One region of the Brevibacillus sp. FSL K6-2834 genome, then DNA from elsewhere that is predicted to be linked to it. Evidence: riboswitches for the same ligand, from Rfam matches in the RefSeq annotation. Region 1 holds a riboswitch; each other region holds the start of a gene.
The links. Region 1 has a riboswitch for lysine ahead of NST96_RS08855 (aspartate kinase). Riboswitches for the same ligand answer to the same signal wherever they lie in the genome.

Region 1 (3,280 bases):
ATTTTTAGAATGGACTAAAAAAATTTGCTATTTTCTATGAATCTGTCATATCCCGCTTCTCTTTCTCATACTACTATATCAAGTAACAAACCAGACCGCATTCTCTCGCAGGCCTCGGTGCAAAACCTTTGCAAAAAGGGACAAGCACCGGCCGCCTGTGCTAGAAAAGGAGGCATCCCGGTGAAAGAACAGGAACAACTCGGGGCACTGCTCCCCTCCCGTGTCATTACCGACATCGAACGCATTCACATGCCCTACCTGGGCTATCATCTGCTTCGCGAAAAACTGACAAGCACTCTTTTGGGAGAAAGCGAGCAAGCCATTCTCCACTGGCTGGGAAAAGACATTGGCCGTCAGATTCCGATCCAGTCCGCAGCGGGCCTCGTCATGCCTTTTATCAGGCTGGGCCTCGGCAAGCTGGATGTCCTGGAGGAGGGAGAGCGTCATTATCGATATCGATTGACGCACACGATTTTTTCATACATGCCGCCTGAACGAATTTTGCGCTCTCTGGCCCTGGAATGCGGAATCATTGCCGGAGCCGTCAACAGGTGGCAGGGCAGGGAGCCGGAGGTGCGAATGGAGCTGGCCGAGAAGGGGAGCGTCTTGATCTCTTTGGCTGTTTGAATGCGTGATTCTTCTGGTGCCATCACCTGAACAAAAGTCCCGGATCAGCTTCCCTATATTTATATAGAAGAAACAGGAAAAAGGAATCAAATGCGCCTCGCTGCAATGAACAGCCAGACGGTCATATTTAACCCCCCTCTTCAACGAAAAGGGGGGAGGCGACTCTTGTATGTGGTTGTGCTTACAAACTGTGCACCACGGCTTCTTCGCTTACGTCCAAGCCGTAGGCCGTATGCAAGCTGCGAACTGCCAGTTCCGTAAGTTCTGCGGGAATCACGCAAGAAACCTTGATGTCGGAGGTGGATACCATTTTGATCGTGATGTCCTGCTCGGCCAAGACGCGGAACATCTCGGCGGCAACCCCCGGATTGTTCACCATGCCGGCACCGACGATCGATACCTTGGTCAGGCCCTCTTCATGATCGACTTTTTCAAAGCCAAGCTCTGCCTGATTGGAGGAGAGGGTTTCCAGCGCTTTTGGCAGGTCGCTGGCAGCCACCGTGAACGAGATGTTCGTCACGTCCGCATCATAGGAGCTTTGGATAATGATGTCTACGTTTACCTGGTTGTCAGCCAGCGTATTGAAGAGGCGGGACAGGGTTCCCACTCGCGCAGGCATGCCCACGACCGTCAGTTTTGCCACATCTTCATCATGTGCCACGCCGCTTACTACTCTTCCTGTTTCCATATTGGCAACCTCCTCTACGTACGTACCTTCTTCAGCCGTAAAACTGGATCGGACGACGAGCCGCACTTTGTATGTTTTGGCCGCTTCCACAGAGCGCGGGTGAAGAACACCGGCCCCCAGATTGGCCAGCTCCAGCATTTCGTCATATGAGATACTGTCCAGCTTTTGCGCGGACGGAACGACCCGCGGATCGGCCGTATACACGCCGGCCACATCCGTAAAGATCTCGCATCTGTCGGCATTCAGGCCGGCTGCAAGCGCTACGGCAGAAGTATCGGAACCGCCTCGTCCCAATGTGGTTATTTCTCCTTCGGCACTGACCCCTTGAAACCCTGCCACAATGACGACACGTCCCCGGGCCAGTTCCTTTTGAATCCGCTCGGTTTTGATTTCCGTGATCCGCGCTTTGCTGTGGATCGCTTCTGTTGTGACACCAGCCTGCCAGCCGGTGAGAGAAATGGCGTCATAGCCGCGCTGATGCAGAGCCATGGACAAAAGTGCGATGGAGACCTGTTCACCTGTCGCCAAGAGCATATCCATCTCGCGCTCCGAAGGGTAGGCGGAAATTTGTTTGGCCATATCCACCAGCACATCTGTCGACTTGCCCATCGCGGATACGACAATGACCATATCATGGCCCGCTTTTTTATATTCAATAATCCGGTCTGCTACTCGAAAAATGCGTTCAATGCTACCAACGGAGGTCCCTCCGTATTTCTGCACGATCAACCCCATGCGGCTTCTCTCCCTTTTCCTTGAATAGACCAATGTCTCTATGGATATTCTCTGTCGAAACGAAACGTTGCATGAGTCTTTTCCTTATCAAAAAAGGCAACGACAAGGAAAATACCTGCCGTTGCCTACGTAATAGACAATATCGGTTCCTCCTTCCCTGGACCACGCAAGCCGCTGGCACAAAGCATGACAGTACAGCCCCTGTCATCTACACGCAGCAGACTCGTGAGATAGCTCTCCATCCGGCAATGGGGTATTGCTCAGATGACAGTCCTGTATTTGTTCAACACAGGCCCAGCACGCAAGGAAGCGGGTCTTCCCTCCGTACTTCGGCGAATCCCCCTTTCCGCTACCCGTCAACGATCCCGATCTCAGGGTGGTACTCATGGTTTTCGCGCCTCTACCTCACTCCAATAAAGGGAAGTGAGGTTACATATTCTGTTTGAAAGGGATTATATCACGCAAAAGGCACCGGTTCAAATATTATTTTGAACAATTTCTCAGCTCACATCTTCCTGAGATGGGCGATAATCTCCCGGGCCAGCTTGTCGCCAATCCCGAGCTGCCTGAAATCCTCGACAGTCGCCTCTTTCATCTTTTTCAGCGAACCAAAATGCTGGAACAGAAGCTTGCGCCGTTTTTCGCCGATGCCGGGAATGTCGTCCAACTGGGAAGAGAGCATCGTCTTTGTCCGGGCCTGCCGGTGAAACGTAATCGCAAATCGGTGGACCTCATCCTGCACGCGCTGGAGCAGGTAAAACTCATAGCTGTCCCGCTTCAGCTCGACCGGCTCGGGCGGATTCCCGTAGAGGAGCTGGGCAGTCTTGTGCTTTTCATCCTTGGCCAGACCGCATACCGGGATGTAGAGCCCCAATTCATTTTCCAGCACATCTATCGCAGCGCTGATCTGTCCTTTGCCTCCGTCAATTACGATCAGGTCGGGCAGCGTCTGGTTTTCCTTCAGCAGGCGCGTGTACCGGCGCCGGACTACCTCGCGCATCGAGCCGTAATCATCCGGCCCCTCGACGCTTTTGATCTTGAATTTCCGGTACTCTTTTTTGTCCGGGCGTCCATCTGTAAACACGACCATCGCAGAGACCGGCTCTGTCCCCTGAATGTTGGAGTTGTCAAACGCTTCGATCCGGTGCGGGGTTCCGATCCCGAGAATATGGCCCAGATTGTGCACAGCCTGAATCGTCCGGGCATCGTCCTTGGACATGAGCGCAAATT
Region 2 (3,280 bases), 490 kb from region 1:
ATAACGTTCTCCAGAAACGGCGCCCGGACGCCGTTCAGCTCGGCTGTATATTTGACCCGCCCCGGATACTTCCGCGGCTGATAGTCATTGATGAACATCTGGAGAATGGCCCCTTCGATCGGGGTGTTTTTCGTGTCAAAGGTTACCTTGATGGGAACGACCGGATTGGCTGTCTTGCTGTAATTGTTTCGGGTATAGCCGTCCGCCACATGATCATTGGCATCATTTTTGGGGTTCCGCAAATCCGGATATTGAAAGGAGCTGATCACCATCAGCTGGTCCGTTCCTGCCGGATCGGTCGGCTGGTGAGTTACTTTCGGATATGGGGCCCCTGTGCTTTTTCCCGAAAATGGATCGTAGCCGTTCGGCCAGCCTCCGCCCAGATTGTCGATATCCCCGACCCGGACCATCAGATCGGCCTCTGTCGTATCGTACTTTACGGCATACGGCTTGGACCAATCCCCGTTTAACGGATCGTTCGTGCGATTTACCGCCGACGCAGCCATAGCAGGACTGCTTGTCCATTCCAGCGAAAAACCGGTAAAGCAGATCAGAAATGCGAGGCACATCAAAAACAGTCGATGCAGACTCCGCTTCATGAAAACGGCTCACCTCTTTCCTTTATTTGCGTTCGAGCTATGCAGTGTCTTTGAAGGGAAGACATCTAACATTCCTAATTATGGTACTATTTTACCATGAATAAAGACTCAGATGACTAGATGGTTTTTGTAGCATCTGTTACACATTTTTTTGCAGCCTGCGATCCCATTAGCTGTCATATCCACACCATAATCTTCATACTGTCAGAGCATGGCCCTCTTTTCCTTCGTACCCTTCTCCAGCTTCGATAAACCAAAAATAATAGACCGTCGCGATGTCCCGGACCTCACTGCCACAAAATCACACTTGATTTTAAAGGAAAAACCCATATACTTGAACCATAACATAATCTCATAGCAATTATCCTCATCAGACACGATGAGGATAGAGGTCGCGGCTTTTATATTATTCTGTACGAGATCCAGAGAAGATTGATGACTCCAGAAGAAGGAAAAGCTGCCGAAGTCTGCCGTGTATTCTCTGTACACACAGGCTGGGGCTGTACCCGACAAGGGACAGAACTGTCACGTTTGCCAGCCGAGCAAGCGTGGTGTGCTATCTTCCGTGAAGGCTTGGTGGGGATTGGATCATACCGCCCTTTTGCCGTTTTTGGCTTGTGGTGGTATTTTTATTTCCGGCCTTCCTTCCCGCAAATCAAGAGAAAGGTCGTGTTTTTATTTTATGTCTTCCAATCAATTGCAACGCGGATTGAAAGCCCGTCACTTGACGATGATCGCCATCGGCGGATCGATCGGTACCGGACTTTTCCTGGCGAGCGGCGGCTCCATTCACTCTGCCGGTCCGGGCGGTGCTTTGGTTGCCTATATAGCGATCAGCCTGATGGTCTTTTTCCTGATGACGAGCCTCGGTGAGATGGCGGCGTTCATGCCGGTATCCGGCTCCTTCAGCACTTATGCGTCCAAATTTGTCGATCCGTCCCTCGGCTTCGCGCTCGGATGGAATTACTGGTACAACTGGGCGATCACGATTGCCGTCGAGCTTTCAGCCGGTGCGCTCATCATGAAATACTGGTTCCCGGACACGCCGTCCATTCTCTGGAGCGCGCTTTTCCTCGTCCTTATGTTTGGCTTAAATATGTTATCAGTAAAAGGATACGGCGAATCCGAATATTGGTTTTCCTTGATCAAAGTAAGTACGGTCATCATCTTTATCATCGTCGGCGTATTGATGATTTTTGGCATTATGGGCGGCGAAGCAGTCGGCTTCCACAACTTTACCAAGGGAGATGCGCCGTTCAGCGGCGGCTTTATGGCGATGCTCGGCGTCTTCATGATCGCCGGCTTTTCCTTCCAGGGAACCGAGCTGGTCGGGATTGCCGCAGGCGAGAGCGAGGACCCGGCCCGCAACATTCCGAAAGCCATCAAGCAAATCTTTTGGCGCATCCTGCTGTTCTATATTTTTGCGATCTTCGTCATCGGGATGCTGATCCCGTACGACAATCCGAATCTCATAAACAGCGACATTACGGACATTGCAGTCAGCCCGTTCACGCTGGTGTTTGAAAAAGCGGGGTTTGCCTTTGCCGCTTCTGTCATGAACGCCGTCATTTTGACATCCGTCCTCTCGGCGGGCAACTCCGGGATGTACGCGTCTACGCGGATGCTGTATGTTCTCGCCAAAGAAGGAAGAGCTCCCAAGCTTTTTGCCAAAGTGAACAGCCGCGGCGTGCCGACCAACGCCCTCCTGCTGACAACGCTTATCGGGATGTTTGCCTTTCTGTCCTCGCTGTTCGGGGATGGCACCGTCTACGTCTGGCTCTTGAATGCTTCCGGGATGTCCGGCTTTATCGCCTGGCTCGGGATTGCGGTGAGCCACTACCGCTTCCGCAAGGCGTATCTGGCACAAGGCTACGATCTGAAGCAGCTGCCTTACCGGGCGAAATGGTTCCCGTTTGGACCGATCCTCGCCTTCATCATCTGCCTCATCGTCGTGCTTGGCCAAAACTACACCGCCTTTACCGGCGAGACGATCGACTGGGGCGGCGCACTTGTATCGTACATCGGCCTGCCGCTCTTCATCCTCGTCTGGCTGGGCTACAAATACACGAAAAAAACCAAGGTCGTTCCGCTGCACAAAGTGGATTTGACCAACGAGCAATCATAAGCGGCGGCTCTCCTGCTCTCCTGCAATGATGTGCTCACCATCCAACAGGCAAGGCCGGGATCAGCTCCCGGCCTTTTTCCATGCACGCCAATCTTATTTGGCAGAAACCTTTTGGACAAAACGTCCCATCCGCTCCAGCGCCTTTTGCAGCTGTTCCAGCGAAGTCGCATAGGAGCAGCGAATATGGCCCTTGCCGCAGTCGCCAAACACATCACCCGGCACCACTGCCACCTTTTCCTCCATCAGCAGGCGTTCGGCAAATTCGGCTGCCTCCAGGCCCGTAGAGCGAATGGAAGGAAACGCGTAGAAGGCTCCCTCCGGCTCATGGCAGGCCAGGCCGATGTCCTGAAACCCTTGAACGACGAAATTGCGGCGCTGACGGTAGCTCTCCACCATCCGCTCCATGTCTGCCTGTCCGTGACGCAGCGCTTCCAAGGCAGCCATTTGAGCCATTACCGGCGCGCACAGCATCGTGTACTGATGGATTTTCAGCATCCCCGCAAGCAGGTCGGGAGAAGCGCAGACATAGCCGAGCCGCCATCCCGTCATCGCAAAT
Region 3 (3,280 bases), 1.9 Mb from region 1:
TCGTCAGAACCGCGCAGTGTCATATTGGCATCAATCAGACTAATCACCAGGATCCCCAGGATGGCAGTTGCATGCAGGCTTCCAAGCACTTTCATCGTTATGGATATCAAGCGGTCGCCGCCTTTGACGATGTAGGCGACGATCATTGCAGTTATGCCATAGCTCATTAAGATGTCATACTCCATGACCAGGGTAAAATGCAGCAAGCCTTCCAGGAATAATAGCGAGGATACCCAAATATAGATTCCAGGCCAAGCGTTCCCTTTGCGAATGGCTTGCTGATATTTTAGCTCAAGTCCTACTCCAAACATGATTGTCAACAATCCCAGCAGCTTCCCGTTGACGAGAAATAACACGATCATCCTGATGAGATCGTCTTTTGCCCACCACCCAGAATAATCATATGTCGTAAGGTAGGTAAGATCCCCCAAATGGGCGAAAATCCATATGTTTGTCCCTAACGTCCCGAGGATTGCAAAGCCTCGCAGAATATCAAGAAGACGGATTCTTTCTTTGCGTTGTTCCATATCCCTCACCCTTTTGCGTATGAATTTCATGTAGTCTTAGTGTAGCCATGAAAAGAGCGAGGGAACATTCACACCTGTAAAGAGATGTTTATGACTCGTGTCATAAAGTTTGTAACAAGCAATCAAATCAAGCCGTTTGCTGGTCGGCCTCAGCTGGTGGAATTGGCTCAAGGCTGTTTTCCAAGGGACAGGAAGAGGATGGGAGTCCCCGCTATGGTAAGTAACAAATGATAAAATACGGGTGATGCTATGTTTATAAGGAGATTGGTACCGTTCGTCGTCTGTTTCCTGCTGGCTGCTTGTGCGAGCTCTACTGTAAGCATTGATAAAATAAAAAAACTGAGCTTTCAAGTATTCTTACCGGAGTCTCTGCCGGATGGTTATACTGAACAAAAAACGCTCTTGGATCTAAATGAAGGGTCTCTCTTAATCTCGTACGTAAACAGCGATACGTACATTGAACTTCTGCAAATGAAGAAATCAACATACGACTACCATCCGATGATCGAGTGGTACGCAAATAAAGGCAACAGTCAGAAATCCGATGATCGGTTTGAGATAGTCGGCAATTATGTGGTCGATATGGATAATTCGTTAAACAAACAAGGTGTGTGGGAAGCAGTATTTCTGCCGAAACAAGACTTGGACAGTCAGACGAAATACAACGAGCTTCGCTATTATCATCTGCAGTCAAACAGCAACGAAGAAGAGCGGAAAACATTCATGGAGAGCCTCGCCCCCATACATTGATGAGAGGAATAAGTCTTTTTGCGCATACAGGAACGCAAAAAATAGTCTGCCAGCATCATTTGGAGAAAAGACCCAGGTTGACAGAATTAACATAACATTGTAAACTCAAAAACATAATTGAATATGGACCTCACTTAAAACAGTGAGGTAGAGGTTGCGATATTTAACAGTCCTTGGCGGAGTTCGAGAAAGCGTTGATGCCAGGGAGAAGGAAATGTCGCCGAAGCTTGCAATATTTCTCGGTATTGCATTGCTGGGTCTGCAGTTAAGAGCTGCAGGACTGTCTCAATAAATGACCCGATTTATTGAGTTGTGCTATCTCATCTGGGAAAAGAGAGGTATTTGGGCAACTATGTTTGTAGTGCGACCTGAGTCTATCTCAGGTCGCTTTTTGCATTTTTTCAGCCAAAAAACCAGAAGCCAAAGGAGAAAATGAACCATGAAAAAACAGTCATCATTCATAGCTATGTTTCTATCCGCTGTACTTTTGCTCGCAGGATGTGGGACAGGCGGAGGCAGCTCGCAATCTGCCTCAACCGATGAGGGAACATTCAAGGTAGGGATGGAAGCGGGATACGCTCCGTTCAACTGGACCCAAATGGACGATTCCAACGGTGCTGTGAAAATCGACGGCAATGCGGAGTACGCAGGCGGATACGATGTAGAAATTGCGAAAAAGATTGCGGATGGCCTGGGCAAAAAATTGGTCATCGTGAAAACGGAGTGGGATGGCCTTGTTCCTGCATTAACCTCCGGCAAAATCGATGCGATCATTGCAGGGATGTCTCCAACTGCAGAGCGCAAACAAACGATCGATTTCTCGGACAACTACTATAAATCCAATTTGGTCATGGTCGTGAAAAAAGGCGGAAAATACGAGAACGCTACTTCGATCCAGGATTTCAAAGGGGCAAAAGTGACTGCCCAATTGAATACATTCCACTATTCCGTGATCAATCAAATCGAGGGCGTCGTTCAGGAGCCTGCGATGGACAACTTCCCGGCGATGCGCGTAGCGCTTGAATCCGGAATGATTGACGGTTACGTCTCTGAGCGTCCGGAAGCCGTCAGTGCCTCCACGGCCAACCCGAACTTTGCCATGGTCGAGTTTACGGATGGATTTACGACCTCGGAAGATGATACGGCCATCGCTGTCGGCGTGAAAAAAGACAGTGAATGGACGAAAAAAATCAATGAGATTTTATCCGGCATTTCGGAGGAAGAGCGTACCAGGATCATGGATACAGCCATCAAAAATCAACCAGCAGCACAATAATCGCTTGCGAACCGGCTGCATCTCCATGCAGTCGGTTTTATGCGCATAGGGCAGGGGAGCTTCCCTGCATGAACGGAGGAGAACGATGAGCTTCGAGTGGATTGTAAAAATCATTTCCGAAAACTGGCCCATGTTCCTTCGCGGAGCGGGAATGACCCTATTCATCGCTTTGCTCGGAACGATTTTGGGAGCCATCATTGGCCTATTGATCGGGCTTATCCGGACGATCCCCGTTCCGGAGCGGGGAGCCAAAAGGGCGATTTTGAAAGCAGTCAATGCCATTCTAGCTACGTATATCGAATTTTTCCGGGGAACACCGATGATTGTGCAGGCGATGGTCATCTACTACGGTTCCGCCTTGGCATTCGGGGTTGATATGGACCGGATTCTGGCCGCCGTCTTCGTCGTGTCGATTAATACGGGAGCGTACATGGCCGAGATTGTTCGCGGCGGGATTATTTCGATTGACAAGGGACAGTTTGAAGCAGCCCATGCGATTGGGATGAATCACGTTCAAACGATGATGAATGTCGTGCTGCCGCAAGTGATTCGCAATATCCTGCCGGCAACGGGGAACCAGTTTGTCATCAATATCAAGGATACTTCCGTACTCAATGTCATTTCGGTCACCGAATTGTATTTCACGACCAAATCGATTGCCGGGAATAACTTCAGATATTTCGAGTCCTTTTTTGTTGCGTGTGTGATGTATTTCATCATGACCCTG

Region 2: it holds a riboswitch for lysine, as region 1 does, so the genes downstream of both, NST96_RS06630 (amino acid permease) here and NST96_RS08855 (aspartate kinase) in region 1, are expected to answer to the same signal.
Region 3: it holds a riboswitch for lysine, as region 1 does, so the genes downstream of both, NST96_RS26845 (transporter substrate-binding domain-containing protein) here and NST96_RS08855 (aspartate kinase) in region 1, are expected to answer to the same signal.

The regions. Positions count from the first base shown of each region.
Region 1 covers NZ_CP151945.1:1,791,932-1,795,211, reverse strand. Annotated here, with positions in the region: gene NST96_RS08860 (DUF2507 domain-containing protein) at 181-627, shown strand; gene NST96_RS08855 (aspartate kinase) at 809-2,050, opposite strand; lysine riboswitch at 2,274-2,461, opposite strand; gene uvrC (excinuclease ABC subunit UvrC) at 2,556-3,280, opposite strand, start outside.
Region 2 covers NZ_CP151945.1:1,305,882-1,309,161, reverse strand. Annotated here, with positions in the region: gene NST96_RS06635 (cadherin-like beta sandwich domain-containing protein) at 1-599, opposite strand, end outside; lysine riboswitch at 978-1,166, shown strand; gene NST96_RS06630 (amino acid permease) at 1,282-2,724, shown strand; gene NST96_RS06625 (aminotransferase) at 2,818-3,280, opposite strand, start outside.
Region 3 covers NZ_CP151945.1:5,579,350-5,582,629, reverse strand. Annotated here, with positions in the region: gene NST96_RS26855 (DUF418 domain-containing protein) at 1-527, opposite strand, end outside; gene NST96_RS26850 (hypothetical protein) at 999-1,277, shown strand; lysine riboswitch at 1,418-1,603, shown strand; gene NST96_RS26845 (transporter substrate-binding domain-containing protein) at 1,717-2,553, shown strand; gene NST96_RS26840 (amino acid ABC transporter permease) at 2,639-3,280, shown strand, end outside.